2 regions of the Streptomyces sp. PKA51 genome follow, and region 1 is predicted to be linked to the other one. Evidence: predicted binding sites of a transcription regulator. Region 1 holds the regulator's gene; the other holds the start of a gene.
What was found. Region 1 encodes HrcA, which represses chaperone genes, less so after heat shock. Its sites were predicted from a motif close to TTNGCACTCNGNNNNNCNGAGTGCNAA; they were not measured.

Region 1 (15,640 bases):
CCTGACCGAGACCAGCGCCGCCAACCTCGTCAACCCCGGCGATGCCTACCGCACCGGCACCGTCGGCAAGCCCCTGCCGGGCACCGAGGTGCGCATCGCCGACGACGGCGAGATCCTGCTGCGCGGCCCCGGCGTCATGGAGGGCTACCACCGCCAGCCGGAGAAGACCGCGGAGGTGCTGGAGCCCGACGGCTGGTTCCACACCGGCGACATCGGCGAACTCTCCCCGGACGGCTACCTGCGCATCACCGACCGCAAGAAGGACCTCATCAAGACCTCCGGCGGCAAGTACGTCGCGCCCGCCGAGATCGAGGGCCGCTTCAAGGCCGTGTGCCCGTTCGTCTCCAGCATCCTCGTGCACGGCGCCGACCGGAACTACTGCACCGCCCTCATCGCCCTCGACGGCCCCGCCGTCCTCGACTGGGCCGAGGGCCACGGCCTGGCCGGCAAGCCGTACGCGGAGGTGGTCGCCGCCCCCGAGACCCACGCCATGGTCGAGGGCTACGTGCAGCGGCTCAACGAGGGCCTGCAGCGCTGGCAGACGATCAAGAAGTTCCGTCTGCTGCCGCGCGAACTGGACGTCGAGCACGGCGAACTCACCCCCAGCCTCAAGCTCAAGCGGCCGGTCGTCGAGCGCACGTACAAGGACCTGATCGAGGAGATGTACGCAGGGGCCCGCGAGGCGTGAGAGGCCCGGACGGCGGCTCCTGCCCCGTCCTTCGCGCCCCATGCCCGCCGTACTCCCAAAGCGTCCACTTGCCCAACTCGGCGCACCTGGGCACCGCCCGTCTGTCACCCTGGCGGTGGTGAATCCCGCACTATGCCGTAAGCGGTCAGGAGCGTCACCGTGAGGACATCGCCAACGTCCGGAAACGGCGCGCCGGTTGCCCGCGCACCCTCCCGCAGAGCGGGCGCGCAGGCCACCGGCGGCTGCCCGGGCCAGTCGGCCACCGCCCGCACCAGCCTGCCCGGCGACGCCCGCGCGCCCTCCGCCGCCCGCCGCTTCGTGCGCACCGTGCTCGCCGGCTGGAACGCCCACGACGTCGTCACCTACGACGCCACGCTGCTGGTCAGCGAGCTCGTCACCAACGCCGTGGTGCACGCCGGCACCTCCGTCGACCTCGAATGCCGCCTCGACCCCGCCCGCGGCGGCAGCCTCGTCGTGGAGGTCACCGACCACCACCCCACCCGCGAGTTCCGCGCCCGCCGCCCCGCCCCCGGCGAGCGCGACGGCCCCGCCCACTGCGGCCGCGGCCTCCGCCTGGTCGCCGAGCTCGCCGAGACCTGGGGCACCGCCTACCGCCGCACCGACAAAACGGTGTGGTTCCACCTGCCCACCAGCCGCCCCGACCGCGCCGGCGAACCGCCCGCCCTCTCCGACCAGGCGCTCCTGCGCGACCTGCGCGTCGCCGAGAACCTCGGCCCCGGCTCCTGCCCCGAGCCCCCCGCCCGGCCGCCCGCCGACACCGGCCGCCACCGCGCCCTGTCCTTCCTCGCCGAGACCTCCGAGCTGCTCGCCGGCCAGTTCGACGAGGACACCGTCGCCTCGCTGGCCGCCCAGCTCGCCGTCCCCCGGCTCGCCGACTGGTGCGCCGTGTGGCTCGACGCCGAGTCCGCCCCCGGCACCATTCACCCCGCCCCGCGCCTGTCCTGCGTCTGGCACGCCGACGAACGCCGCACCGAGCCCCTGCGCGCCGCCCTCCTGCACGCCCCGCCCCTGCTGCCCGCCACCGGCCGGCCCGCCCCCTGGCCGTACCGCCAGGACCCGCCGGGCCCCGCCCCCACCGGCGCCCCGCACGGGCCCGCCCTCGCCTGCCGCCTCGTCGCCGGCGGCCGGGCCCTGGGCACCCTCCTGCTCGGCCGCACCGCCGGCCCCGGCCTCGGCGACGACGTCACCGGCCTCACCGAGGACTTCGCCCGCCGCCTCGCCCAGGCCCTCGCCTCCGCCCGGCAGTACACCCGCCAGGCCACCATCAGCACCATCCTCCAGCGCGGCCTGCTGCCCCGCGGCGTCGCCCACATCCCCGGCATCGACAAGGCCGTCGTCTACGAACCCTGCGGCGACACCGCCGCCGGCGGCGACTTCTACGACGTCTTCGCCGCCGGCGACGACCGCTGGTGCTTCGCCCTCGGCGACGTCTGCGGCAGCGGCCCCGAAGCGGCCGTCACCACCGGCCTCGTCCGCCCCTGGCTGCGCCTGCTGGCCAAGGAGGGCTACGGCGTCGCCGACGTGCTCACCCGCCTCAACCACATGCTCGCCGAGGAGGCCGCCGAGGACGCCCCCGGCCCCGCCCCCCGCTTCCTCTCCCTCCTCCACGGACAGCTCGTGCCCCGCACCGACGGCGGCTCCGGCGTCCGCTGCACCCTCGCCAGCGCCGGCCACCCCCTGCCCCTCCTGCTGCGCCCCGACGGCTCCGTACGGGCCGTGGGCGCCCCGCAGATACTGCTCGGCGTCGTCGAAGAGGTCGCCTACAGCAGCCAGACCTTCGACATGGCCGCCGGCGACACCCTGCTGTGCGTCACCGACGGCGTCACCGAGCGCAAGGCCGGCAACCGCCTCTTCGACGACGCCGACGGCCTGGCCGCCACCCTCACCGCCTGCACCGGCCTGACCGCCGAAGGCGTCGCCCGGCGCATCCGCGACGCCGTCCACGCCTTCGCCCCCACCCCTCCCGACGACGACCTCGCCCTGCTGGTGCTCCGAGCCGAGTAACCCCCGGCATGACGGACAATGGACCCCATGCCTTCCGTACTGCCTGACGGCGAGCCCATGCCCGAGGACGGGGCACTGCCCCACCACGCCCTCGCCGGCTCCGGGCAGCGGCCCCTCGGCTTCTACCTGCACGTCCCCTACTGCGCCACGCGCTGCGGGTACTGCGACTTCAACACCTACACCGCCAGTGAGCTGCGCGGCTCCGGCGGCGCGCTCGCCTCCCGCGACACCTACGCCGGGACCGTCACCGACGAGATCCGGCTCGCCCGCAAGGTGCTCGGCGACGACCCGCGCCCGGTCGAGACGGTCTTCGTCGGCGGCGGCACCCCCACCCTGCTGCCCGCCGCCGACCTCGGCCGCATGCTCGCCGCCATCCGCGACGAATTCGGCCTCGCCGAGGACGCCGAGGTCACCACCGAGGCCAACCCCGAATCCGTCGACCCCCGCTACCTGGACGAACTGCGCGCCGCCGGCTTCAACCGCATCTCCTTCGGCATGCAGAGCGCCCGGCAGCACGTCCTGAAGATCCTCGACCGCACCCACACCCCCGGCCGCCCCGAGGCGTGCGTCGCCGAGGCCCGGGAAGCCGGCTTCGACCACATCAACCTCGACCTGATCTACGGCACGCCCGGGGAGAGCGACGACGACTGGCGCGCCTCCCTCGACGCCGTCCTCGGCGCCGCCCCCGACCACGTCTCCGCCTATGCCCTCATCGTCGAGGAAGGCACCCAGCTGGCCCGGCGCATCCGCCGCGGCGAGGTGCCCATGACCGACGACGACGTGCACGCCGACCGCTACCTCATCGCCGACGAGACCCTCTCCGCGGCCGGCTACACCTGGTACGAGGTCTCCAACTGGGCCACCACCGAAGCCGCCCGCTGCCGGCACAACGAGCTCTACTGGCGCGGCGCCGATTGGTGGGGCGCCGGCCCCGGAGCCCACTCCCACGTCGGCGGCGTGCGCTGGTGGAACGTCAAGCACCCGGGCGCGTACGCGCAGGCACTGGCGGAGGGCCGTTCCCCTGGCGCCGGTCGCGAAATCCTCGCGGACGAGGACCGCCGCGTCGAGCGCATCCTGCTGGAGCTGCGGCTCGTGGACGGCTGCCCCCTGTCCCTGCTGCGCCCCGCCGGCCTGGCGGCGGCGCAGCGCGCCCTGACGGACGGCCTGCTGGAACCGGTCGCTTTCGCGGAGGGCCGTGCGGCCCTGACCCTCCGAGGCCGCCTGCTGGCGGACGCGGTGGTCCGCGACCTGGTGGACTGACCCCCGGTCCCGCCCTTTCTCCGTTTCCGAGCGGGGCCTGCGGCCCCCTCGCACCCCCGCAGGACCGCGCGGGGTCTCGAAGGGGCGGCAGCCCCTTCGGAAACTGGGGGCACCTCCCAGCGGTAGCTGGGGGAGAAAGGGCGGGTCCGGGGCACCGCCCGCCGCAGGCGCCCCCTACCCACCCACCGTCACGAAGTCGATCAGCTGCTCCACGCGCCCGAGCAGCGCCGGCTCCAGGTCCTTGTACGAGCGCACGGAACCCAGGATCCGCTGCCACGCGGCCCCCGTGTTCGCGGGCCACCCCAGCGCCCGGCACACGCCCGTCTTCCAGTCCTCCCCGCGCGGCACCCGCGGCCACCCCGCGATCCCCACCGACGCCGGTTTCACCGCCTCCCACACGTCGATGTACGGGTGCCCCACCACCAGCACGTGCTCGCCCGTCACCGACGCCGCGATCCGTGATTCCTTCGTGCCCGGCACCAGGTGGTCCACCAGCACGCCCAGTCGCGCGTCGGGCCCGGGGCCGAAGGACCGGACGACCTCCGGCAGGTCGTCGATGCCCTCCAGGTACTCCACGACCACGCCCTCGATGCGCAGGTCGTCGCCCCACACGCGCTCCACGAGCTCCGCGTCGTGCCGGCCCTCGACGTAGATGCGCCCGGCGCGTGCGACGCGCGCCCGGGCGCCGGGGACGGCGAGGGAGCCGGACGCGGTGCGGGAGGGCGCGGCGGGGGCCGCGGCAGCGGGGCGTACGAGCGTGACGACGCGCCCCTCCAGCAGGAAGCCGCGCGGTTCCATGGGGAAGGCCCGGCACTTGCCGAAGCGGTCCTCCAGGGTGACCACGGGCCCCTGCGCGGTCTTCTCGCACCGCACCACCGCGCCGCAGAACCCGGTGGTGACCTCCTCGACCACCAGGTCCACCTCGGCCGGTACCTCCGGTACGGGCGGTCCCTTCCGCTTCCACGGCGGGGTCAGGTCGGCCGGTCCGTACTCTCTGCTGCGCATGGCCGCAATTGTGGATCAAGATGGCGGATCACGGAGTGGGGAAGCGCTCCCGCAATTCGTCGCGTTGCCGCCGTACGAAGCCCGCGTCGACCACGGCCCCGTGCCCCGGCACGTACACCGCGTCCTCGCCGCCCAGGGCCAGCAGCCGGTCCAGGGCGGCGGGCCAGGCATGGGGGAGGGCGTCGGCACCGGCCTGCGGTTCGCCGGACTCCTCGACGAGGTCGCCGCAGAAGACCACGTCGGGTGCGTCCGTGCCGCCCGGCACCAGCACCGCCAGGTCGTGGGCGGTGTGCCCGGGCCCGATGTTGACCAGCAGCGCCCGGCGTCCCCCGCCGAGGTCGAGGGCCACCTGTCCGGAGACGCCGTGGCCGGGGAGGACGAGCAGTTCCACGGCCTCGGCCGCGAGGTCGGGCTGCATGCCGTGCAGCACGGCGTCGTGCCGCAGTTCCTTGCGTTCGCGGCCGAGGAGTTCTCCGGCGCCCACGGCCGCGTACACCTGGACGCCGGAGAAGGCCGCCGTGCCCAGGACGTGGTCGAAGTGCGGGTGGGTCAGTGCGATGTGCGTCACGGGCAGGCCGAAGATCTCCTGCAGCTCGTGCCGGATCTCCACGCCCTCGTGCAGCGAGGAACCGGTGTCCACGACGAGCACCCCGTCGCTGCCGGCGACCGCGCCGGCGGTCGCGTCCCAGCCCGGCAGCCTGCGGCGTACGACACCCGGCGCGAGGTGTTCCCAGCGCGCTCCGGCCCCGCCCCCCACCGCGCCCGCGTTCGCGTGAGTTTCCATACGGCGACGCTAGCGGCTGACCGATAGCGTTGCCCGTCCGGAGGCAAGGGGCGCGGACGGCCCTTGCCCCGGTCGTGGGGCCCGGCCGTACACTTGCCTACGGGATCTGGCACTCGTGACCATTGAGTGCCAAGGGCGGAAGGGCCCGGCGGATCCCCGTACGACGGTAGGACCACTGACCCTGGAGGTGCGCGCGATGCTGAGCGAACGCAGGCTCGAGGTGTTGCGCGCCATCGTCCAGGACTACGTGGGCACCGAGGAGCCGGTCGGCTCCAAGGCACTGACCGAGCGGCACAAGCTGGGGGTCTCCCCGGCCACCGTGCGCAACGACATGGCCGCGCTGGAGGACGAGGGCTTCATCGCCCAGCCGCACACCAGCGCCGGCCGCATCCCCACCGACAAGGGCTACCGCCTCTTCGTCGACAAGCTGGCCGAGGTCAAGCCCCTGTCGACGCCCGAGCGGCGCGCCATCCAGAACTTCCTGGACGGTGCCGTCGACCTGGACGACGTGGTGGCGCGCACGGTGCGGCTGCTGGCGCAGCTGACCCGGCAGGTCGCCGTGGTGCAGTACCCCTCGCTGAGCCGCTCGACCGTGCGGCACGTGGAGCTGCTCGCGCTGGCCCCGGCCCGCATCATGCTGGTGCTGATCACCAACACCGGCCGGGTCGAGCAGCGCATGATCGACTGCCCGGCGCCCGTCGGCGAGGCCGCGCTGGCGGACCTGCGGGCCCGGCTCAACAGCCGGGTCGTGGGGCGGCGCTTCAAGGACGTGCCGCCGCTCGTGCAGGACCTGCCCGATTCCTTCGACCAGGAGGACCGAGGAACCGTTTCGACGGTCCTTGCGACTCTGCTGGAGACGCTGGTCGAGGAGACCGAGGAACGGCTGATGATCGGCGGCACCGCCAATCTCACTCGTTTCGGTCATGATTTTCCGCTGACGATCCGGCCCGTGCTGGAGGCGTTGGAGGAGCAGGTCGTACTGCTCAAGCTGCTCGGTGAGACCAAGGACACGGAGATGACCGTGCGCATCGGTCATGAGAACGCCCACGAAGGGCTGAACTCCACATCGGTGGTCGCCGTCGGCTACGGTTCGGGCGACGAGGCCGTCGCCAAACTCGGCGTGGTCGGACCGACCCGCATGGACTACCCCGGAACGATGGGAGCGGTACGCGCAGTGGCACGTTACGTCGGACAGATCCTGGCGGAGTCGTAAGTGGCCACGGACTACTACGCGGTCCTGGGCGTACGGCGCGACGCCTCGCAGGACGAGATCAAGAAGGCCTTCCGCCGCCTCGCGCGCGAGCTGCACCCGGACGTCAATCCGGATCCCAAGACGCAGGAGCGGTTCAAGGAGATCAACGCCGCCTACGAGGTGCTCTCCGACCCGCAGAAGAAGCAGGTCTACGACCTCGGCGGCGACCCGCTGTCCTCCTCGGGCGGCGCGGGCGCCGGCGCCGGCTTCGGCGCGGGCTTCGGCAACTTCTCCGACATCATGGACGCCTTCTTCGGCCAGGCGTCGCAGCGCGGACCGCGCTCGCGCACCCGCCGCGGCCAGGACGCCATGATCCGCCTGGAGGTCAGCCTCACCGAGGCCGCCTTCGGCACCACCAAGGAGATCCAGGTCGACACCGCCGTCGTCTGCACCACCTGCAGCGGCGAGGGCGCGGCCCCCGGCACCTCCGCCCAGACCTGTGACATGTGCCGCGGCCGCGGCGAGGTCTCGCAGGTCACCCGGTCCTTCCTGGGCCAGGTCATGACCTCCCGCCCCTGCCCGCAGTGCCAGGGCTTCGGCACGGTCGTGCCCACCCCGTGCCCGGAGTGCGCCGGCGACGGCCGCGTCCGCTCCCGCCGCACGCTGACGGTGAAGATCCCGGCCGGTGTCGACAACGGCACCCGCATCCAGCTCGCCGGCGAGGGCGAGGTCGGCCCCGGCGGCGGCCCGGCCGGCGACCTGTACGTGGAGATCCACGAGACCCGTCACCCGGTCTTCCAGCGCCGCGGCGACGACCTGCACTGCACGGTCACCATCCCCATGACGGCGGCCGCGCTCGGCACGAAGGTGCCGCTGGAGACCCTCGACGGCGTCGAGGAGATCGACATCCGCCCGGGCACCCAGTCCGGCCAGTCGATCCCGCTGCACGGCCGAGGCGTCACCCACCTGCGCGGCGGCGGCCGGGGCGACCTGATCGTCCACGTCGAGGTCACCACGCCGACCAAGCTCGACCCGCAGCAGGAGGACCTCCTGCGCCAGCTGGCCAAGATCCGCGGCGAGGAGCGCCCGATGGGCGAGTTCAAGCCGGGCCAGCAGGGCCTGTTCTCGCGCCTGAAGGACGCGTTCAACGGGCGGTAGGCGCGCGGCCGGGGGTCCGGGGGTCGTCCCCCGGGCGGGTACGGCAAGCCGGGCCGGCAGGGCCTGTTCTCGCGCCTGAAGGACGCGTTCAACGGGCGGTAGCCCGTAGCCGATGTGCTGGAGGGGCCGCCCGTTGGGGCGGCCCCTCCAGCACATCGGGCGCCTGGCGCTCCCGGGGCCCCGGGCCCCCGCCCGCCTTGTGACACGATGAGGTCATGCCCCCGTCGACCGGAGTGACCGCACTGTTCGAGCAGCTCGAGCATCCGATCGTGCAGGCCCCCATGGCGGGTGGAGCGTCCACCCCCGCCCTCGCCGCGGCCGTCTGCGACGCCGGTGGCCTCGGCTTCCTCGCCGCCGGCTACAAGACCCCGGGCGCCCTCCGCGAGGAGATCCGGCAGGTGCGCGCCCTGACCTCCCGCCCCTTCGGCGTGAACCTCTTCCTGCCGCAGCCGCCCGCCGCCGATCCCGGTGCCGTCGCCGCGTACGCGCGCCGCATCGCGCCCGAGGCCGCCGCGTACGGCGTCGCGCTCGGCGACCCGGACCAGGCGACCGACGACGGTTACGACGCCAAGCTCGCCGCCCTCCTCGACGACCCCGTCGCCGTCGTCTCGTTCACTTTCGGGTGTCCCTCCCGTACGGCGGTGGACGCCCTCGCCGCGGTCGGTACGGCGACCGTCGTCACCGTCACCTCCGCCGCCGAGGCGCGCGCCGCGCAGGAGGCCGGCGCGGACGCGGTGTGCGTCCAGGGCGTCGAGGCCGGCGGCCACCAGGGCACCCACCACGACGACGTGCGCGCGGACCGCCCCGGTGCCGGTACCGGGCTGCTCGCCCTGCTCGCCGAGGTCCGGGAGAGCGTGCCGCTGCCCGTCCTGGCCGCCGGCGGCCTGATGCGCGGCGGCCAGATCGCCGCCGTCCTCGCCGCGGGGGCGTGCGCCGCGCAGCTCGGTACGGCGTTCCTGCCGTGCCCGGAGTCCGGGGCGCATCCCGTGCACAAGAGCGCGCTGACGGATCCGGCGTTCTGCGGCACCGAGTTGACCCGGGCCTTCTCGGGCCGTCCCGCCCGGGGCCTGGTGAACCGTTTCCTTCGGGAGCACGGTCCGGCCGCCCCCGCCGCGTACCCCCAGGTCCACCACCTGACGTCCCCCCTGCGCAGGGCGGCGGCCGCCGCCGGCGACCCCGGGGCCCTGAACCTGTGGGCCGGCCAGGGCCACCGCCTGGCGCGCACCCTGCCGGCGGCGGAGCTGGTCGCCGTGCTGGCCGCGGAACTGAGAGCAACACGAGAGAGCGAGTAGGTCATGACAGCGCCGGTCTTCCTGGTCGAGGAGGACGCCCTGACGGGCGTCTTCCCCGGCACCGTCTTCCCGCTGGACGGCCCCGAGGGCCGCCACGCGGTCTCGGTGCGCCGGCTGCGCGTGGGGGAGGAGATCGTCCTGACGGACGGTCAGGGCAACGGTGTCCACGGCACCGTGGCCGCCGTCGAGGGCAAGGACCACCTCGACGTCGCCGTCACCTCCGTACGCTCCGAACCGGATCCGCAGCCGCGCATCACGGTCGTCCAGGCCCTCCCCAAGGGTGACCGGGGCGAACTCGCCGTGGAGACCATGACCGAGACCGGTGTGGACGCGGTCGTCCCGTGGGCGGCCTCCCGCTGCGTGACCCAGTGGAAGGGCGAGCGCGGCCTGAAGTCGCTCGGCAAGTGGCGGGCCACCGCCCGCGAGGCCGGCAAGCAGTCCCGCCGCCTGCGCTTCCCCGACGTCGCCGATCTCATGACGACCCGCCAGGTGGCCGAGCTGCTGGCCGGGGCCGCGTTCGCGGCCGTCCTGCACGAGGAGGGCAGCACCCCGCTGGCCACCGCCGACCTGCCGCAGACCGGCGACATCGTCCTGGTCGTCGGCCCCGAGGGCGGCGTCTCGCCCGAGGAGCTCGACGCCTTCGCCGCCGCGGGCGCCCACCCGTACCGCCTCGGCCCGAGCGTCCTGCGCACCTCCACGGCCGGCACCGCGGCGGCGGCCCTGCTGCTGGGGCGCACGGGACGCTGGGGCTGAGTGCGGTCACCGCCATGGGAAGTTCTTCCCATGGCGGTGCCCACCGGCCCGTGACATCGTCTTTTCCGGCAAGGGCTCGTGCCGGCACCGACCACGGGGGAAACGGGGGATCCGGTGCCGGCGCGGCCCGGGTCGCCCTGTGGCCGCCGGCCCCGTTCGGACCGGCTTGAGGCGACCTCCCGGCCCCCCGTAGCATGCAGCGGGCGGGGGCCGAGGGAGAAGAAACCGGCCATGCCACGACTGCGCGCCCGCGACTACGAGCACATGCTCGACCTCGTCGCCGCCGTACTGGACCACCCCGAGCCCGACCGGCTGGGCCACCTGATCGCCGGCCACCTGCGGGAATCCCTCGACTGCGGCACGGTGACGTTCTCCGGCATCGACCCCACCACCGGCGCTGCCCGCGCCGAGGGCTGGGCCCCCGAGGCCATGGGCCGCCACGTCGAGGACATGGTCCAGCGCCGGATCCTGCAGCAGCACCCCCTGATCCCGTACCTCGCGGCCGGCGAGAGCCGACCGGTGGTCGTCGGCGAACTGTGCGACGGCTGGCGCCACTCCCCGTGGTACTCCGAGGCCCGCCGCGACTACGGCACCACCCAGCAGCTGGGCATCCCCATGGCCACCGAAACCGCCCCCGTGCGCGCGATCGTCGTCGCCCGGGACGGCGACTTCACCGACCACGACCTCGCCTTCGTCGAACGCGTCCACCCCCTCCTCGTGAGGGCCGACCGCCACACCCGCGAACTCCGCCGCCTGCGTGGCGCAACCCCCTCCGCCACCCCCGACCACGGCCTGACCCCCCGCGAACTGACCGTCCTGGGCCTCCTGGCCGAGGACCTCCCGGCCACCGGCATCGCCCGCCGCCTCGCCCTGTCCCCCCACACGGTCAACCGCCACCTCGAAAAGATCTACCGCAAGCTCGGCACCAACAACCGCCTCGCAACGGTCCTCCTGGCCAAGGAGGCAGGACTGATCACCTGACGGGCCGTGACCACTGGTGTCAGAACCGGTCTCTAAGCTGGGTGGTTCTTGACCACTCTTGGAGAGCCGGGCGCGCTCGGCGGGGAGGCGCGGCCGTGAGTGACGCCGGCAACGGCAAGGTCCTGGACATCAAGACCGCCGACATCAAGGCCGCAGCGCCCGTCTTCCACGAACAGGGCAAAAAACTCAGCGAGGCGCTCACCAGACTGATCGGCACGCTCGACGGCCTCGGCGAGCCCTGGGGCAAGGACGATGCGGTCCAGCAGTTCGCCACCGAGTACCCCCGTCGGCAGAAGGACATCGAGAAGGCGACCGGCACCCTGGTGCTGGGCCTGGTCAGCATCCACGAGGCACTGGTCGACATGGCCGACGGACACGTCGACAACGACGCGCTCGTCGCCGGAATGTTCACCAAGGCGAAGCCGGGCGACGCCGGGACGAAGGGCGGCCGGTGAGCGCCGCCGAGGAGGCCAGGGCGGTCCTGGAGAAGCTCGGCCTCCACTGGCCCGACGGCGACCCGGGAAAGCTGCGCAAGGCGGCGGCCGCCTGGAAGGAGTTCGCCAAGGCCGTCGAGGGCGTTCGCGGAGCGACCAACAACACCGCGCAGGCACTCATCCGCAACAACCAGGGCGAGGGCATCGAGGCGTTCCGTGTCTTCTGGGGCCGCTACGCGGGCGCGGGCTCGGGCGGCAAGGGGTGGCTCGACGACGTCGCCGCCTCCGCGCACGGCATGGCCGACGCCCTGGAGAGGCTCGCCCATGCCATCGACGATGCCGTCGACAAGCTCTGGAAGAAGATCGGCATCGAGGCAGGTGTCATCCTCGCGGGCGTCGGCCTGGGCTTCCTGACCTTCGGGCTGAGCACCGCCGCCTCGGCGGCGGCCGCCACGGCGGTCATCGAACTGGGCGCGACGGTCGGCATCGCCATCTCCGCCACCGTCGCCGAGGTCGTCGCCACCACGCTCGTCGTGGCCGCCTTCAGCGGGGTGGAGGCCGTCACCGTCGACCTGGCGGTCGCCCAGCCGGCGAAGATCGCAGCCGGTCTGCAGCACGGCTTCAGCCTGGACGAGATCAACGCCGCGGCGACGGACGGCATGATCTACGGCGGTGCCTTCGGAGGCGCGTTCAACGGGGTCAGTGCCCTGGGCCGCAGCGCCGAGCTGGCCGGCGGATACCGCAACCTCCTCAAGGGCGTCCGCCCCGGTCTGGTCGAGCTGCCCCCGGCCGCCCGCCCCACCGCCGAGATCCCCTGCGCCAAGGACCCGATCGACGTCGCCACCGGCACGATGCTGCTGCCGCAGACGGACCTGCGGCTGCCGGGCGCCCTGCCCCTGACCGTCGAGCGCACCCACCTGTCGTCCTACCGCTCCGGCGGCTGGTTCGGGACGACGTGGGCCTCGACGTTCGACGAGCGCGTCCAACTGGACGCCGAGGGCGTCGTCTACGCCGCCGCGGACGGCATGCGCCTGGTCTACCCGGTACCCACGCCGGGGGAGCCGGTCCTGCCCGTGAAGGGCCCGCGATGGCCGCTGCAGTGGGACGGCCGCCCGGACGGCACGCTGACCGTCACCGACCCCTACCAGGGAGTCGTCCGCACCTTCGGAGCGCCCGCCCCCACCGACACCCCCGGCGCCGTCCAGCTCCCGCTGGAAAGCCTTCACGACCGCAACGGCACGCGCATCGACATCGAGCGCACCGAACTCGGCGCCCCCACCGCACTCCGGCACTCCGGCGGGGCCTACGTGGCCGTCGACACCGAAGGGCCGCGCATCACGGCACTGCGCCTGCTGGACGAAGCGCCGTCGCCCTACGAACACCCGCACGCCCCCGGGCGCGGCACCGTGCTGATGCGCTACGGCTACGACGCGTCGGGCAACCTGACCGAGGTCACCAACTCCAGCGGCAGACCGCTGCGCTTCACCTACGACACCGAAGGCCGAATAACCTCCTGGACCGACCGCAACGGCACGTCGTACGGCTACACCTACGACACCCGCGGCCGCGTCATACGCACCGAGGGAAGCGACGGCTTCCTCTCCGGCTCCTTCGCCTACGACGACGACACGCGCACGACCACCGAGACCGACTCCCTCGGCCATCTGCGCACCTACCGCCACAACACCGACGGGCAGGTCGTCGAGGAGACCGACCAGCTCGGCAACACCACCCGCACCGCATGGGACCCCCGAGGCGACCGCCGCCTCGCCGTGACCGACCCCCTGGGCCGCACGACCCGCTACACCTACGACGACGCCGGCAACCTCAGCCGCGTGACGCTGCCGGACGGTACGGCGGCCCACGCCACGTACGACGCCGACCTGTGCCGCCCGCTGCAGGTCACCGAGCCGGGCGGCGCGACGTGGCGGCACGCCTACGACGAGCGCGGCAACCTCCTCGCCACGACCGACCCGCTCGGCGCGGTCAGACGCTACGCCTACGACGACGCCGGCCACCTGACCGCGGTCACCGACGCCCTCGGGCACACCACCACGGTCCGGTGCGACGGCGCGGGCCTGCCGCTCGTCGTCACCGATCCCCTCGGTCACGCCACCACCGTCCGCCGGGACGCCTTCGGGCGGGTCGTCGAGGCGGTCGACCCGCTCGGCCGCGTCACCCGCATGTCCTGGACGACCGAGGGCAGGCCCAGCCGGCGCGACCTCCCGGACGGCACCTGCGAGACGTGGACGTGGGACGGCGAAGGCAACCTCCTCACCCACACCGACCCCGCCGGCAACACCACCACCCACACCAGCACCCACTTCGACCTGCCCGCCTCACGGACGGAGCCGGACGGGACGACGTACTCCTTCGCCCACGACACGGAACTGCGGCTCGTCGCCGTGACCAACCCGCAGGGCCTGACATGGTCCTACGACTACGACGACGCGGGCCGCCTGGCGGCGGAAACCGACTTCAACGGACGCCGCATCACGTACGTCCACGACGCGGCCGGACAGCTGCTGGCACGGACCAACGGTGCAGGCGAAACGCTGCACTTCGAGCGCGACGCACTGGGCCGAGTGATCGAGCAGCGCTCCGACACCGGCGGGACCACGACGTACACCTACGACACGGCAGGCCGACTGGCCCGCACAACCGGCCCCGGCGCCGACATCGTCCACGAACGGGACGCCCTCGGTCGGCTGCTGTCGGAAAGCGTCAACGGCCGGGTGACCCGGTGGTCGTACGACGCCGAAGGACACTGCACGCAGCGCACGACCGCCTCCGGACTGACAACGGAATGGACGTACGACCCCGCCGGGCGGCCCACGACCCTGCGCAACGACGCCGGCAGCCTCACCTTCACCTACGACGCGGCCGGCCGCGAGACCGCACGCCGTCTGGGCGACGACGACACCGTGCTCACCCAGTCCTGGGACGCCGCCGATCGCATCACCGGACAGAGCGTGACCTCCGGAGCGCCCGGCGCCGAGCGCCTCCTCCAGCACCGGTCCTACGCCTACCGGGCCGACGGCCACCTCGAGGAGATCCGCGAGCTCACCTCCGGCACACGGCGCTTCGACCTCACCGCCACGGGCCGCGTCACCGGCGTACGGGCCCACGGCTGGACGGAAACGTACGCCTACGACACCGCCGGCAACCTCACCCACGTCACCGCCCCCGCCCACGAGGCCCCCGGCCGCCACGAAGTGGACGGCACCCTCCTGCGCCGCGCCGGCCGCACCACGTACGAACACGACGCCCAGGGCCGCCTCACCCGCAAGACCCGCAAACTGCTCAACGGCCAGACCCGGGTGTGGACGTACACCTGGGACGCCGAGGACCACCTGACACAAGCCGTCACCCCGGACGGCGAACAGTGGGCCTACACCTACGACCCACTGGGCCGCCGCCTGGCCAAGCGCCGCCTCTCCGACGGCGCCGAAACGCTCTTCACGTGGGACGGCACGCGCCTGGCGGAACAAACCGCCCCCGACGGTGCCGCCACCACCTGGGACTACGCCCCGGGCACCCACCGCCCGGTCGCCCAGACCCACCACCGCCCCCGGGCGGAGGGCGAGTCCCTGATCCGGGACTACGCCGAGACCGCGGCCCGCTTCCACGCAGTGATCACCGACCCGGTCGGCACCCCCACGGAACTCGTCACCCCGGACGGCACCCTGGCCTGGCAACACCGCACCACCCTCTGGGGCACCCCCCTCCCCACCCCACCCCAGCCCCCCGACGCCCCGGACTGCCCCCTCCGCTTCCCGGGCCAGTACGCGGACCCGGAAACGGGCCTGCACTACAACTACTTCCGCTACTACGACCCGGAGACGGCGCGCTACATATCGCCGGACCCACTGGGGCTGGAACCGGCGCCGAATCCGTCCAGCTATGTGGACAATCCCGGTTCATGGGGTGATCCGCTCGGTTTGGCGCCCTGTGATGTCAGAGAACTTTCTCCGCCCGGGAAATCCTCGGGAATGAGGAATTCGGCAGGCTCTGCTGGAGGTGGATCACGTCTTCCCGACGCTGGTGAGACATGGCTTCGAGGAACTT
Region 2 (15,640 bases), on a different contig from region 1:
TGGTGCTGGTGCCGTAAGCGGGGGGATCCGGGGGGCGGGGAGGCCGGGGGGGGATCAGGGGAGCAGCGCCGAGGCGTTCAGCAGCAGGTCGCGCAGCGCCGTGGCCGCCTCCGACGGCTCGGCGGGGGTGAGGACGACCTGGTCGACGGTCGTCGAGGGGCCGGTGAGGGGGATGACGCGCAGACCGGGCGGCTCGTGGTCGAGCGCGGATTCCACGGTGATGCCGATGCCGGTTCCCGCGGCGACATGAGCGGCGATGGCGTGCACGCTGTCGGCGGTTCTGATGATGCGCAGATCGGCTCCGCCGATGTGGAAGGCGGTCAGAAGGCGGTCGCACAGACCGCTGTTGATCTGATGCGGCCAGGTGAGCAGGCCGGTGGTGGACAGTTCGTACGCGCTCAGCTCGGCGCGCCCGGCCAGCGCATGGGCCGCGGGTACGAGCGCCACGAACCTCTCCGTGGACAGCACCCGCGCGCGTACGCCGGTGACGTCACCGGTCGCCCAGCCGATGCCCAGCCCGATCGTCCCCGCCCGCAAGGCGGTGACCTGGGCCGTGGTCGGCATGGCCTCGGGCACGATCGTCACGCCGGGAAAACGGTCGCGCAGCTGCGGCAGGCAGCGCAACAGCAGCTGATGGTCGGTGTATTCGGCGTGGCCGACGACGAGGGTGGTGAGCCCCCCGTCGCCGGCGGCCAGGGCACGCCCACGCTGCTGGAAGCGACGCAGCTGGGCCAGGGTGGCATGCGCCTCGGGCAGCAGCGCTTCACCGAGACCGGTCAGGGACACGCGGCGGCTCGTGCGGTGGAACAACCGCCCGCCCAGGCTGCTCTCCAGTCGCCTGATGGCGTCGCTGACGGTGGGCTGCCCCCGGTGCAGGCGCGCGGCGGCGCGGCCGAAGTGCAGCTCTTCCGCGACCGCGACGAATGCTTCCAGTTCCATCCTGTCCACGCGGCCAGGCTAACGCGATCGATCGGTGCGACCGATCGCTGCGTGCCGATGTTCGGCGTTGATGCCGGGGTGCGGGCGGGGTGGGATGGGTGGGCGCGCGGGAATTCCCCGCGATCCCCATCGGAAGCGGCTTGAAGCCGTTTGAAGCAGTTCGACGCAGCTCGAAGCAGTTTGAAGCGGCTCGAAGCGGCTCGGAGCAGCTCGAACCAGTTCGGAAGTAGTGAAGCGCAATGCAGAGCAATGACGTTGACCGTGAGCACGGAGCGCCGGTGGTCACGATGACGGTGGTCTACCACTCGGTGCACGGCCACACCCGCGTCCTGGCCGAGCACCTCGCGGACGGGGCACGGCTGGTGCCCGGCGCCCGGGTGCACCTCGTCGAGATCCGGCCCGAGGACGTCACCGCGGGCCGCTGGCACGACGCGGAGGTGATGGAGCTGCTCGACCGCTCCGACGCGATCGTTTTCGGTTGCCCGACGCTGATGGGCAGCGTGTCGGCGGTGTTCAAGGCATTCATGGAAGCGGCGTTCACACCGTTCGTGACGCAGGCGTGGAAGGACAAACTGGCGGGAGGATTCACCATGTCCGCCTCGCAGAGCGGCGACAAGCTGGCGGTCCTGGAACAGCTGGCGATCTTCGGCGCGCAACTGGGCATGCAGTGGATAGGCGTCGGCGACATGCCCGGCAACAACTGGAGCGGCGGCTCCCGCGACGACATCAACCGGCTGGGCTCGTGGCTGGGCCTGATGAGCCAGAGCCACGCGGACCAGGGCCCGGAACAGGCCGGATCCCGCGGAGACCTGATTACGGCGGAGCGGTACGGCGAGCGGATCGCCCGCCTGGCACAGCGATGGGTCAACGCCGCGCCGTACGAGACCCCCCGAATGACGGAACATGAGGCACGTGCGCTGTCGGCCTCGCTGAGGGAGTAGGGGCTGCCTGACGGGTTCCTGTCCGGGGGCTTTGTCTGTGGGTGCCTGTCCGTGGGCGGGTGCGGGTCAGAACTTTGGCTGGCTACGAGGGGAGGGGTGGGGGGCGCGGGTCGGTTCCCGGTCTGCGGGTGGGCTTGGAGTTGGCCGCCGTTCTCGTGCCGTCGCGGATGCGGGTGCGTGAGGAGATCGCGCCGTGGGTTCGTGGCTGAGGGGGAGCTGGCTGCTGCCGCGATGTGGCTTGCGCCGGTGGAGACGCTCCGCTCGTGTCAGGTGGTGGCGTGGCTGAGCGTTCGGCTGCAGAAACCTTCACTGGCGGGAGGGAATGAGGGGTGGAGTTACCGGGTCGTGTGATCTGCGCTGCCGGAGTGCTTCCGTGTGGCTACTTTGAGTAGTAGCGATGGGAAGGGGTGGTCCTATGACTCTGGAGTCCCAGCCGCCGATCGGCTGGCGGTACTGCGGGGACCAGCTGAAGCGGTGGCGCCAGCGAGCGGGCATCTCACGGGAGGAGCTGGCGAAGGAGGCGTGCGTCGGCGTCGAGTTGATCAAGTCGATCGAGCAAGGCCGGCGAAGGGCGAGCCTGAGGATCCTGCAGATCGCCGATCAGCTGTGCGGGGCGGGCGGCCTGCTGGAGGCCGCCTACCAGTACCTGCAGCCGGAACCCCAGCGCCCCGCGGCGCACGACTTCTTCCGCTACGAGGAGGAGGCGACGGCGCTGAGTTCGAGTGAGCCGGTCCTCATCCCGGGCCTGCTGCAGACCGAGGGCACGGCGCGGGCCCTGTTCAGCAAGACCTGGCCGCCGGTCGACGATGAGACCATCGACAAGCGGATCGCTGTCAGGCTGGGGCGTCAGCACGTGCTCGACAAGCAGTCGACAGCGTTTTCCTTCGTCATCGGTGAGGCGCCCCTGCGGAATCCGCTGGGAGATGTCGAGACCCATAGGGAACAGCTGCGCCATCTCCTGGCAATCGGGGCCCGGCGTAACGTGACGATCCAGGTTGTGCCGGCCGACGTCTTCCAGGCCCAGCTCAATGGTTCCGTCGTCTTGATGGAGCTTCCCGGGTATGAGCGGATCGCTTACCAGGAGGGAAGCTTCGCCGGTGTGCTCGTAACCGACGCTGAACGGGTCCGGCTCGTCGTGCACGGCCTTTCGCTGATCCAACAAGTCGCCCTCAGTCCAAGCGACTCGGGGCGTTTCATCTCGAACCTGTTGGAGGAACTGTGAACCGCAAGCGGACCTGGTACAGGTCCAGTTATAGCAACATCCCTGGCGATAACTGCGTCGAAGTGTGTGGCGTGCCCCGGGACGGCATACGCATCCGCGATTCGAAGCGAATACCCGGCCCGGAGGTGAGTGTTTCCGCCGCCTCCTGGATGGAATTCGTTGGAGCGCTCGCCCGCCGCGGTCTGCAGTCGGACGCTCAGCCCCATCACACGTGACACGAGCGGAGCGTCTCCACCGGCGTCAGCCACATCGCGGCAGCAGCCAGCTCCCCCTCAGCCACGAACCCACGGCGCGGTCTCCTCACGCACCCGCATCCGCGACGGCACGAGAACGGCGGCCAACCTCAAACCCACCCGCAGACCGGGAACCGGCCCGCGCCCCCCACCCCTCCCCTCGTAGCCAGCCAAAGTTCTGACCTCAGCCACCATCACCACCCGCACGGGAAGTCCGAGCTCCGGCCCCCGAGCTCTCTTTGCGAGCAACGGGGGCATAGCCCATACGCGAAACCCAACCACGACGATCGACCACGACCACCACGATCGACCACGACAATGGGGTGACCTCGATGCCTCTTGAAGGCGAGTACGAGCCGAGTCCGGCGCAGTGGGTGCGCGAACAAGTCGAGCTGTACGAGAGTTCCGGGGGCACGCAGGGCACGACGCTCTGGGACACGGGCCTGCCGGTCGTCATTGTCACGATGCGCGGCGCGAAGAGCGGCAAGATCCGCAAGATTCCGCTGATGCGTGTGGAGCACGAGGGACGGTACGCGGCGGTGGCCTCGAAGGGCGGTTTCCCGCGCCATCCGGTCTGGTACTTCAACCTCAAGGCCGACCCGCAGGTGGAGGTCCAGGACGGTCCCGAACGCCGACGGATGATCGCCCGTGAGGTCACCGGGGACGAGAGGGCCCAGTGGTGGGAGCGCGCGGTGGCCGCGTATCCGCCGTACGCCGAGTACCAGGAGAAGACCGACCGCGTGATCCCGGTCTTCGTACTCGAACCCGAGCACGCGACCGGGCCGGCGAAGTCCCCGGCGTAGCGACCGCGACCCCTACCCCTACCCCTGCCCCTGCCTCCGCCGTCCTCCACCCCCGAAGGCCGTAAAGCCTTCGGGGGTGTTCGCATTTCCCATACGACGGAGGCCCTTGCGCAACGACCCCGGCTCATGCCCTGGGCCGCCGGGTTCGCCCTACCTGGTCCGGGCCTATTCCGCAGGCCACTTGAACAGGGAAAACGCAACTTCGACAAGGCTGGCGGAGGCCGCTACCTTCCCCCTGGTCCTCGGCGATCACCCACGGTCGCTCGCACAGGAGTTCCTTCCAACCAGGGAGCGATACATGGCCCGTCTTGCGCTGTACACGTTCGGCGTTCTGAAGTCACCTCTCGCCGATCCCACACCTCTCACGCAGGAATTCCACGACATGGGTGAGGTCGCCTACCAGGAGATAAGCCAGCACCCGGGGTACCTCGGTCATGCTGTGGCGGGGGAAGGCGAGCGGGGATCGCACTTCGACCTGGACTGGGGTGCATGGGGGAAGTTCGCCGTACCCACCTGGTACGGCAAGGGGCGTACAGCGGAGACCACGGCCCTGGCCGCGTCCCTCTCGCTCTGGACCGACCTGCGTTCCGCCTTCGATGCCATCTACACCGGCATGCACCGTAAGGCGCTGAACAGGCGTCATGACTGGTTCGAGAAGAGGAAACACCCGAGCCACGTGTTCTGGTGGGTCTCCGGCGAGGCGATACCCACCTGGCAGGAGGGGGTTACCAAGCTGGAGTACCTCCACGACCACGGCTCCGCGCCGGACGCCTTCACGTTCCACCACTCGTTCGCCCCGGATGGAACTCCGACCAGGATCAAAGCTTTCTGATCGCTTCGCGCACCCGACGGATCGGCCTTACGCGGTCTCGTCGAAGAACCTGACGATGCGGGGCAGGGCCTGCCGCACCGTTTCGTTGTGGTCGTAGTCGCCGACGTCGGTCAGCCGGTGTGCGGCGCCGTTCTTCGTCAGCTGGTCGGCGCAGTACGTGGCGTGGCCGAAGTCGACGTCCTTGTCGCCTCGGCCGTGGAAGATCTGGACCGGGACGTTCGGTCGCCAGTTGCAGGTGTTGTCCATCGGGCGGAGCCTGTCCTTCAGGACGCCGTCGGGCTTGCGGACCTTGTTGAGGAAGTCCTCGGTGAACAGGTCCTTGGAGGCTGCCGGAAGCGCGCCGACGATCTGTCCGGTGGTGTGGTGGCCGTCGAAGAGGGCTTCCACCTTCGAGTTGTAGGGGGAGCGGAAGGCGTCGCTCGGTGATGAGTAGAGGCCGTACATCCGGTTCCACGCGGTGGCGAAGTAGGCGAGGTAGATGCCGGACTTGGCGATCTTGTCGTCGGCCGCGGCGGCCTCGAAGGCCGAGAGGTTGTAGGGGCCGCTGACCGGGGCGAGTGCCCCGAGCCGGAAGTAGGGGTCGGCGCCCTCCTGCTGAAGTGCGCGGCCCATCAGCATGGTGGCGGGGCCGCCTTGCGAGAAGCCGCTGACCTGGACCTTCCGCTTCAGCTCGCGGCCGTGGCGGTGGGCGACGGTACGGGCCGCGCGCAGGCCGTCCACCGAGGCGGCGACCGTGGCCCGGGGGTCGCCGTAGGGGTGGAAGCCCTCGCCCGAGCCGAGGCCGACGTAGTCGGGCGCCGAAACGGCGCGTCCGGTCGAGGCGAAGAGCAGCGCGGTGAGCCGGTCGGTCGACTTCGGGTTCTCCGAGGCGACGTCCTTGCGGTAGGCGGTGGTGCCGTGCAGCCAGGAGACGGGGGACAGGTGGCGTGCCCCGTTCTTGGGCAGGACGACGAGCTGGCTCGCGGTCGTGGGGGCGCCCGTGCTGTCGGTGGTGCGGTAGGTGACCCGATAGGCGGTCACGCCGTAGCGGACCGAGGACGTGTCGATCTGTCCCCGGAGTTGCCCGGCCACTTCTTCCGCCGTCAGGTCGGTCGCCCGTTCGACGGAGACGACGGCCCCGCCCTGTGCCGACCCGCCGCGGGAGCCGGCCGCCGACGCCGACGCCGGAGCGACCAGGGCGGACACGCTGCCCAGGACCGCCGCACCAGCCGCAATGCGCCGCATTCTCGTTCGTCGTGAAGTCATGGGTGGATCATGCTCGTTGGCCGCGTCGCCGGGGTATGGAGCGACCCCCCGGGCCGCGAAGGGGGAAAACCCCCGGGGGCCGTGGGCAGGGCCGCGCGGAGGCGGTCGAGCAGGGCGCGGGCTGCAGGGCTCGTGGGGCCGGTGGCGCGCCAGGCGAGGGCGATGCGGGCGCGGATCGCGGGGCGGACGATGGTCAGGGTCCGCAGGGCTCCGTCGCCGTCCGGCGCGGGGCCGTCGTCCTCGCCGGCCGGGAGTACGGCGACGCCCAGGCCCCGGGCGGCGAGCTGGGCGAGCACGGGGGGTGCCGCCGCCTCGAAGGCGACGTGGGGGCGGAAGCCGGCCCGGGTGCAGGCGCGTTCGAGTGCCGCGCGTACCCCGGTGCCGCGTGGCAGGCAGATCAGCGCGCGGTCGCGCAGTTCGGCGAGGGGGACGCTCGTACGGTCGCCGGGGGTGAGGAGCGGGTCCCCGGGTGCGGCGACGACGGCCAGCGGGACGTCGATGACGGTGTGGAGGGACAGGCCGGGCGGGGGCACTTCGTCGGTGGGTCCGAGGAGGGCGATGTCGAGCTCGCCGGCCAGGATTGCGGCCTGCATCCGCTCCGAGGTGTCCTCGGTGAGGGCGACCTCCAGGGCGGGGTGGGCGTCGTGGAAGTCGGCGAGGAGCGAGGCGATGTCGAAGGCGTGGCCCGTGGCTCCGGAGACCAGGCCGAGGGAGACGCGGCCGCGCAGGAGCCCCGTGTACGCGTCGGCGGTCTGCCGTACCGCATCGGCGGCGGCCAGCGCGGCCCGGGCGTACGGCAGGACGGCCCGGCCCGTCTCGGTGAGCGTCACCGAGCGGCGGGAGCGGTCGAGGAGGGGCTGCCCCAGCTCCTGTTCCAGCTGGCGGATCTGGGCGCTCAGGCCGGGCTGGGCGAGGTGCAGACGGGCGGCTGCGCGCGTGAAGCCGCCTTCTTCGACGACGGTCACGAAGTAGCGCAGCTGGCGAAGTTCCATAAGCGGCAATGCTAGGTAGCAGCACAACTGTCTATTGGAAATATGGATCGGCCGCCCGCACGCTTGATCCCATGCACCACAAAGCGACGGGCGGCAATGCGACGGGCCGCAACGCGACGGATGGCGACGCGATGGACGGCACCGCGACGGATGACGACGTGACGGGCCGCAACGCGACGGATGCCTCGGTCGTCAGGGCCGCCATCGCGGCGGAACGCCGGGAACTGGCCGACCTCTTCGACAGCCTGCCGGCCGAGGCGTGGGACGTGCCCAGCCTGTGCGAGGGATGGCGGGTGCGCGAGGTCGTCGCCCACATGTCGATGGGGTTCCGGCTCTCCCTGCCCGTCACCCTGGGCGAACTGGCCAAGGCCCGCGGCAACCTGCACCGCATGACCGACCGCGTCGCCCGCAGGGACGCGGCCGCCCACTCCCCGGCCGAGCTCAGCGCCTTTCTGCGCGACAACGCCCGCCATCCCTGGACGCCGCCGGTCGGCGGGTTCGTGGCGGCGCTCGGCCATGACGTGGTGCACGGCCTGGACGTCACCGTCGCCCTCGGGCTCGGCCGACGGGTCCCTGAAGACCGGTTGCGGGTCCTGCTCGACGACATCAGGCCCCGTGGCCTGAAGTTCTTCGGCGTCGACCTTCGCGGGGTGCGGCTGTGCGCCGAGGACATGGACTGGTCCTACGGTTCCGGGGCCCCCGTGTACGGCGCCGCCCAGGACCTCCTCCTGCTCGCCTTCGGCCGCAGGCTCCCGTACGGCCGTCTCCACGGCGAGCCGAGCGGCCGCTTCACGGCCACCGGCCGGTGAGCGCCATGACGACGAGCGCCATGACGACCAGCGCCATGACGACGGTCACGGCTCGGCGCACCCGGCTCCTGCGGGCGCTCTCGCTGTTCTCCACCGGCCTGTTGGCGGGCGCCTTCGGCTACGGCGCCGCCAATCTCGTCCCGACGTTCGATGTCGTGCCGATCGCCATGAGGCTCGATTTCCACACGGCCCTCATGGCGAAGAACGGCATCACCATGCAGGGCGCAATGGCCGTCTCGGCCCTGAGCACCCTCGCCCTGGCCGTCGTGGAACGCGGCCGGGGCCGCGTCCTCGCCGGCGTGGCGGGAGCCCTGGTGGTCGCGTCGTTCCTGATCACGCGGTTCGGGAACGTCCCCATCAACGGCCGTATCAAGCAGTGGGCCGCGACCGCGCCCCCGGCCGGGTACGCGGACGTCCTGCGGCGTTGGGAGCTGTTCAACGACGCCCGCACGCTGTCCGCGGCCGTCGCCTTCGGGCTGCTGGTCCTTCTCGCCCTCCCGGCGGTGACCGGGCGCCCCGCCGGGGCGCCGGCCGCGTAGCGCCAAGACTGCCCGGACTGCCCGGACTGCCCGGACCATCGGGATCACCCGGATCGCCCGGGTCAGGCGTCCACCGGGCGCCAGGCCGGGCCGGTGCCGTCCTGCCGGACGTGGCCGAAGACCACGTCGGCGAAGTGGACGCCGAAGCCGATCGTGCCGGGCTCCGCCAGTTCGGCGACGAGGCGGTGGCGGTGGTCGGCGGTGCGGGTGGTGTCGTGGTCGAAGGCCACGGACCAGCCGGGGTGGTCGACCTGGATCGGGGTGTGCATGGCGTCGCCGAAGGCGATCAGTCGCCGGCCGCCCCCGGTGATGACGTACTCGGCGTGCCCGACGGTGTGGCCGGGAGCGACCCGCACCTGGACGCCGGGGAAGATCTCCTGCCTGTCGGTGATCGTGCGGACGTGCGGGGCGAGGGCCGCGACCTGCTCGGCCATGCCCTGGGCCGCCAGGGCGTCGCGCCCGGCCCACTCCTGCTCGGAGATCAGGTAGTCGGCGTGGGCGAACGTGGGCTCGCAGGCCCAGCCCAGGTGGTCGGCGTGGAGGTGGGTGAAGGCCACCGCCTCGATGTCCTCGGGGGCGCGGCCGAGCGCGGCCAGGTTCTGCGGGAGCGCGCCGCCGTGGATCGTGTCGAGCGGGCCGTCGGGGGCCGTGAGCGTCCGGGGGCCGAAGCCGGTGTCGATCAGCAGGGCGCGGTCGTCGTGCTCGACGAGCAGGGCGCCGACGCTGCCGACGAGGCGGCCGTCGGCGTCCAGGTACTCGGGGTGCGCGGCCCACACCTCGTCGGTGGTGTCCTGGAGCAGTTCCAGGGGCCGGAGCCGTACGTCGCCGTCCGGGATGTACGACACCTTCGTGTCGCCCAGCCGGATCGAGCGGATTCCGGCGGGGCGGCGCAGTCGTTCGTCCTGAGCCACGGTCACGTCAGCCATGTTTCTCCTTCGTCGGGTCCCTGCGGCGACGTTGATCACGATAAGCATCAAGCTCGAATCATTCAAGCTGTAAATATGTGCGCTTGATGCAGTTGGTAGGCTGGCGGTATGACGACCTCACCGGAGTCGCGGGCGATGGCCGAGCGGCAGCTGTGCTCTCTGGTGAACGGGCTGGCCCAACGGCTCGGGGACCACGTACGCGAGCGCGCCGCCGTCCTCGGCCTCACCGCGCCCCAGGCGACCGCGCTGCGGGAGATGAGCGGGCCGATGACCATGCGCGAGCTCGCCGAGCGCATGTGCTGCGAGCCCTCCAACACCACCTTCGTCGTCGACAAGCTGGAGAAGCAGAAGCTGGTCGAGCGCCACCCGCACCCCGTCGACCGCCGCGCGAAGCACCTCGTCCTCACCGCCGAAGGCACTGCACTGCGCGCACGCCTCCTCGAACTCCTCGCCGTGGACTCCCCGTTGTCCGGCCTCTCCGCGGAGGAGCAGGGCGTCCTGCGCGGCCTGGTGGAGCGGGCCATCGCCGGTCGCGGCTGACCGTTTCGCAGGCCGAAGCGGCAGGGGGCGCGCTCACCCCTTGGCGCGCAGGATGTCGACGGCATCACGTGGCGCCACATGGCGCCACACACGGCCGTCAGGCCGCCGGCTGTCCCAGCAGCATCACCGGTGCCCCCGCGGCGCGGGTGAGGATGATGACGCAGGAGTGGGGGCCGTCGAGCTTGAGCTTCCTGCGGAGTTCCTCGGGCTCGACGGCGGAGCCGCGCTTCTTGATGACGGCGACGCCGATGCCGCGTTCGCGGACGAGGGCCTTGAGCTTCTTGAGGTTGAAGGGCAGGACGTCCGTGATCTCGTACGCCGTGGCGTACGGCGTCGGGCGCAGTTCGTCGCTGGTGACGTAGGCGATGGTGCCGTCGATCAGGCCGGCGTCGTCGGACAGCGCTGCCGCCACGTCCGCGACGAGGTGGGCGCGGATGACGGCGCCGTCGGGTTCGTAGAGGTAGCGGCCCACGGGGCGCACGGCGGGGTCGGGAAGGCCCGCGCCGGTGAGGTGGGCGCCGGCGGGCAGGAGGGTGGCGCGCCGGGTGCCGGGCTCGGTGCCGAACCACAGGACGGCCTCCTTGACGTCGCCGCCGTCGGAGATCCACTCGGCCTCGGCATCGTCCGGGACGGCCTCGTGGGGGACGCCGGGAGCGATCTTCAGGGCGGCGTGCGGGGCGCTGCGGGCGGCGTCGATCGCCCAGGACAGGGGCGGGGAGTACGCCTCCGGGTCGAAGATGCGGCCGCGGCCGCCGCGGCGGGCGGGGTCGACGAAGACGGCGTCGTAGCCGGAGGTGTCGACGTCGGTGACGTCGGCGCAGCGGACCTCGATGAGGTCGGCGAGGCCGAGCGCCTCGGCGTTGGCGCGGGCGACCGCGGCCGTGAGCGGGTCGCGGTCGACGGCCAGGACGGCGATGCCGGCGCGGGCCAGGGCGATGGCGTCTCCGCCGTTGCCGCAGCACAGGTCGGCGAGGCGGCGTACGCCGAGGGCGGCGAAGCGGCGGGCGCGGTGGGCGGCGACGGAGGCGCGGGTGGCCTGTTCGACGCCGTTGGGCGTGAAGAACATGCGGTGCGCGTCGGCCGCGCCGAACTTTGCGACCGCCCGCTGCCGCAGACGCGCCTGTCCGAGGGCGGCGGAGACCAGCTCGGCGGGGTGCTCGCGGCGCAGCCGGGTGGCGGTGGCGAGCTCCCGGGCGGGGTCGTAGTCCCGCAGGTCGTCCAGCAGACGGCGGCCCTCGTCGGTGAGGAGGGCGGCGAAGGCGTCGGCCTCGGGGGTCGTCTCGGGGTTGGTCTCGGCGTTCGGTGCGGGCACGTGCTCCAACGTACCCCGGCGCTCTGTGCAGGTCGCGCGCCTGATCGCGGCCGCGGGAGCGGCGGGGGCCGGTGCCCGGGGACGCCCCGCTCGCAGTGATCGAACTCGTGGACAAGAATCGTCAGCGTGAGCCCCTTCTTTTCCGGCCGCCGACGTGCTGCCGCCGCTGCCGCCGCCGCTGGTTCCGCCGCTTTGATGCTGATAGCCGGGTGTTCCTCGGCGGGGTCGGGGAGTGCGGCGCATTCGTCGGGCTCCCCCTCCTCCCCCTCCTCGGCTCCCTCGGCCGTCGCCGGGACGCCGCACCCGGGGAAGGGCGAGCCGGCGCCCGACGCCGCCGCGTACCGCCGCTGGGGGCTGGACCGGCCGCCGGCCGCGCCCCCGGCGCCGCCCGCGAAGAAGATCACGGACGGGATGAGGGACGGGGACGCGCCGAAGATCGTGCGGCGCGTCCCCACGCAGGACAAGGTCGTCTTCCTGACCTTCGACGACGGGGCCGAGAAGGACCCGCAGTTCGTGAAGATGGCCAAGGACCTGAAGCTGCCGTTCACGATGTTCCTGACGGACAGCGTCGCCCACACGGGTCAGGGCTACGGCTATTTCGAGCAGCTGCGCGACGCGCCGGGCGGGGGCGTGCGCAACGGCGTGGACAACCACACGATCGACCACCCGAACCTGCGCACGCTGTCGGCGGAGGCGCAGAAGAAGGAGATCTGCAGGCAGCAGGAGACGCTGCAGAAACGATTCGGCGAGCGACCCGCGCTGTTCCGGCCGCCGTACGGCAACTACAACGACGCCACGCTCGCGGCGGCGGGGGCGTGCGGGGTGCGGGCGGTCGTCCTGTGGGAGGCCACGATGCAGATCAACGACATGCGCTACGCGGAGGGGGACGGCCTGCGCCCGGGCGACATCGTGCTGGCGCACTTCCGGGGGCCGCAGGAGCTCAAGGGGACGACGATGACGCAGATGGTCACGAACATGCTGCGCAGCATCGAGCGCCAGGGCTACACGGTGGGCCGCCTGGAGGACTACGTCTGAGGCGCGGTCCCCGAGGGACGTACGAGGAGTGCGCCCGCGCCCCGGTGGGTAGGGCCTCGGGCGGCCCCCGTCGTCGCCTGCGCGTGCGGCTCGCCGCGGGTGTGAATTGGCACTCCGCTTGACCGAGTGCTAACCGCGTCATAGTCTCGGCTCCGTTGGCACTCTCCCCCGGTGAGTGCCAAACGCAGCGACGGGCAGGTCCGGCACCCGCGACGACGGATCGACCTGGTCGCCACCTCAGACAGTTAACCCCGTGAGATCTCCGAAGGGGGAGGTCGGATCGTGACGACCGCCAGCTCCAAGGTTGCCATCAAGCCGCTCGAGGACCGCATCGTGGTCCAGCCGCTCGACGCCGAGCAGACCACGGCCTCCGGCCTGGTCATTCCGGACACCGCCAAGGAGAAGCCCCAGGAGGGCGCCGTCCTGGCCGTGGGCCCGGGCCGCTTCGAGAACGGCGAGCGCCTCCCGCTCGACGTGAAGGTCGGCGACGTCGTTCTGTACAGCAAGTACGGCGGCACCGAGGTGAAGTACAACGGCGACGAGTACCTCGTCCTCTCGGCTCGCGACGTGCTCGCGATCATCGAGAAGTAATTCACCGGCAACACGTCTGCGCCCCTGGCTCCCGCGCCCATTCAGCCGGGCGCCCGGGGCGCAGTTCGTTGAGAGATCGCGAGGATACGTAACCCATGGCCAAGACCCTGAAGTTCGACGAGGACGCGCGTCGCGCGCTCGAGCGCGGCGTCAACAAGCTCGCCGACACCGTGAAGGTGACGATCGGCCCCAAGGGCCGCAACGTCGTCATCGACAAGAAGTTCGGCGCCCCGACCATCACCAACGACGGCGTCACCATCGCCCGTGAGGTCGAGCTCGAGGACGCCTACGAGAACCTGGGCGCCCAGCTGGTCAAGGAGGTGGCGACCAAGACCAACGACATCGCGGGCGACGGCACCACCACCGCCACCGTGCTGGCCCAGGCGCTGGTCCGCGAGGGCCTGCGCAACGTCGCCGCCGGCGCCTCCCCGGCCTCCCTGAAGAAGGGCATCGACGCCGCGGTCAAGGCCGTCTCGGACGACCTGCTGGCCACCGCGCGCCCGATCGACGAGAAGTCCGACATCGCCGCCGTCGCCGCGCTGTCCGCCCAGGACAAGCAGGTCGGCGAGCTCATCGCCGAGGCGATGGACAAGGTCGGCAAGGACGGTGTCATCACCGTCGAGGAGTCCAACACCTTCGGCCTGGAGCTCGACTTCACCGAGGGTATGGCGTTCGACAAGGGCTACCTGTCGCCCTACATGGTCACCGACCAGGAGCGCATGGAGGCCGTCCTCGAGGACCCGTACATCCTCATCCACCAGGGCAAGATCTCCTCCATCCAGGACCTGCTCCCGCTGCTGGAGAAGATCATCCAGGGTGGTGGCTCCAAGCCGCTGCTGATCATCGCCGAGGACGTCGAGGGCGAGGCCCTGTCCACGCTGGTCGTCAACAAGATCCGCGGCACGTTCAACGCCGTCGCGGTCAAGGCCCCCGGCTTCGGCGACCGCCGCAAGGCGATGCTGGGCGACATGGCCACCCTCACCGGTGCCACGGTCATCGCCGAGGAGGTCGGCCTCAAGCTCGACCAGGCCGGTCTGGACGTGCTCGGCACGGCCCGCCGCGTGACCGTCACCAAGGACGACACCACCATCGTCGACGGCGGCGGCAACAGCGAGGACGTCGCCGGTCGCGTGGCCCAGATCAAGGCCGAGATCGAGACCACCGACTCCGACTGGGACCGCGAGAAGCTGCAGGAGCGCCTGGCCAAGCTGGCCGGCGGCGTCTGCGTCATCCGCGTGGGCGCGGCCACCGAGGTCGAGCTCAAGGAGAAGAAGCACCGTCTGGAGGACGCCATCTCCGCGACCCGCGCCGCGGTCGAGGAGGGCATCGTCTCCGGTGGTGGCTCCGCCCTGGTCCACGCCGCCAAGGTGCTGGAGGACGGCCTGGGCAAGGAGGGCGACGAGGCCACCGGTGTCGCCGTCGTCCGCCGCGCCGTCGTCGAGCCGCTGCGCTGGATCGCCGAGAACGCCGGCCTCGAGGGCTACGTCATCACCTCGAAGGTGGCCGAGCTGGAGAAGGGCCACGGCTTCAACGCCGCGACCGGCGAGTACGGCGACCTGGTGAAGGCCGGCGTCATCGACCCGGTCAAGGTCACCCGCTCCGCCCTGGAGAACGCCGCCTCCATCGCCTCCCTGCTGCTGACGACCGAGACCCTGGTCGTCGAGAAGAAGGAAGAGGAGAAGGCGGAGGCCGGCCACGGTCACGGCCACGCCCACTGATCCCTGCGGATCGGATCCGCTCGCGCCGGGGCCCGGCCTCCCCTCGGGAGGCCGGGCCCCGGCCGCGTTTCCCGGCCCCCGGCCGGTACGTCTCAGCCCTCGGCCGGTACGTGGCGCTGGAGGTTCACCCCGCCCAGCTGCCGCAGCAGGCCCAGCAGGTCGTAGGTCCACCAGCCCTCGGCGATCTTGCCGTCCTCCAGCCGGAAGACGGTGCTGCCGGTCATCCGCACCTCCTGGCCGGTGGGCTGCAGGCCCATGAAGTCGCCCTGGTGGCTGCCGTGCCAGGTCCAGCGGACGGCGACCCGGTCGCCCTCGGCCAGCTCGTCGTGCAGGTCGAAGCGGAAGTCGAAGGCGTCGCGCCAGTCGGTGACGTTCTGCTTCATCGCCTCGTGGCCCACGATCGGCTCGGCCCTGCCGATGTCGTGGTCGCGGTAGCCGTCGGCGAAGAGCTCGTCCACGAGTGCGAGGTCGCCGCCGACCGCCACCTCCTCGAAGAACCGCCGCACGGTCGACTTGCCCAGCTGCTCGTCGCGGACGACGTCGAGGTCGGTGAAGGACGGCAGGCCCTCGCAGAGGGAGACGATCTCCTGGAAGACCCGGTCGGTCTCCGGGAGGTTCGAGTTCTCCATCGCCTTCTCGAACGAGGGGAACTCGATGATCTCGATGTAGTGATCCCTGTCGGAGTGGTCCCGGCCGACGACGGAGTGGGTGGCGGTGCGCTTTCCCTCGGTGAGCGCGATCCAGTCGTCCATCAGCCGGTTCATCTTGTCGAAGTGACGGGTCCTGCAGTCGACTACTTGCACGAAAGTCATGGCACGCCTCCCCGGTCCCGGGTGATATGTCCAGGTTAGCCCTGGCGGATCACCCGGGAGGAGCGGAGCGGCGGCGCCGGGGTCAGTTCGGCCCGTAGCGGCGGCCCGTCGTGGAGCCGGCGCGCGAGACGGCCCGGCGCGGGGCCAGCTT

Region 2: the regulator HrcA is predicted to act here: its motif matches at 12,475-12,501, upstream of groES (co-chaperone GroES).

Annotation. Positions count from the first base shown of each region.
Region 1 covers NZ_BAAJPZ010000005.1:294,403-310,042, reverse strand. The annotation lists gene AC27L3_RS10805 (AMP-dependent synthetase/ligase) at 1-688, shown strand, start outside; gene AC27L3_RS10800 (SpoIIE family protein phosphatase) at 848-2,713, shown strand; gene hemW (radical SAM family heme chaperone HemW) at 2,741-3,973, shown strand; gene AC27L3_RS10790 (DUF3097 domain-containing protein) at 4,148-4,978, opposite strand; gene AC27L3_RS10785 (MBL fold metallo-hydrolase) at 5,007-5,762, opposite strand; gene hrcA (heat-inducible transcriptional repressor HrcA) at 5,959-6,975, shown strand; gene dnaJ (molecular chaperone DnaJ) at 6,976-8,112, shown strand; gene AC27L3_RS10770 (nitronate monooxygenase) at 8,328-9,404, shown strand; gene AC27L3_RS10765 (16S rRNA (uracil(1498)-N(3))-methyltransferase) at 9,408-10,157, shown strand; gene AC27L3_RS10760 (helix-turn-helix transcriptional regulator) at 10,389-11,138, shown strand; gene AC27L3_RS10755 (hypothetical protein) at 11,234-11,593, shown strand; gene AC27L3_RS10750 (DUF6531 domain-containing protein) at 11,590-15,640, shown strand, end outside.
Region 2 covers NZ_BAAJPZ010000007.1:215,145-230,784, forward strand. The annotation lists gene AC27L3_RS14160 (NADP-dependent oxidoreductase) at 1-17, shown strand, start outside; gene AC27L3_RS14165 (LysR family transcriptional regulator) at 55-939, opposite strand; gene AC27L3_RS14170 (flavodoxin family protein) at 1,227-1,880, shown strand; gene AC27L3_RS14175 (helix-turn-helix domain-containing protein) at 2,296-3,102, shown strand; gene AC27L3_RS14180 (DUF397 domain-containing protein) at 3,099-3,317, shown strand; gene AC27L3_RS14185 (nitroreductase family deazaflavin-dependent oxidoreductase) at 3,668-4,138, shown strand; gene AC27L3_RS14190 (DUF3291 domain-containing protein) at 4,437-4,970, shown strand; gene AC27L3_RS14195 (alpha/beta hydrolase family protein) at 4,998-6,215, opposite strand; gene AC27L3_RS14200 (LysR family transcriptional regulator) at 6,212-7,207, opposite strand; gene AC27L3_RS14205 (maleylpyruvate isomerase family mycothiol-dependent enzyme) at 7,339-8,016, shown strand; gene AC27L3_RS14210 (anthrone oxygenase family protein) at 8,022-8,555, shown strand; gene AC27L3_RS14215 (MBL fold metallo-hydrolase) at 8,618-9,481, opposite strand; gene AC27L3_RS14220 (MarR family winged helix-turn-helix transcriptional regulator) at 9,590-10,021, shown strand; gene AC27L3_RS14225 (class I SAM-dependent methyltransferase) at 10,119-11,333, opposite strand; gene AC27L3_RS14230 (polysaccharide deacetylase family protein) at 11,745-12,368, shown strand; gene groES (co-chaperone GroES) at 12,651-12,959, shown strand; gene groL (chaperonin GroEL) at 13,055-14,677, shown strand; gene AC27L3_RS14245 (ester cyclase) at 14,770-15,489, opposite strand; gene AC27L3_RS14250 (SDR family NAD(P)-dependent oxidoreductase) at 15,572-15,640, opposite strand, start outside.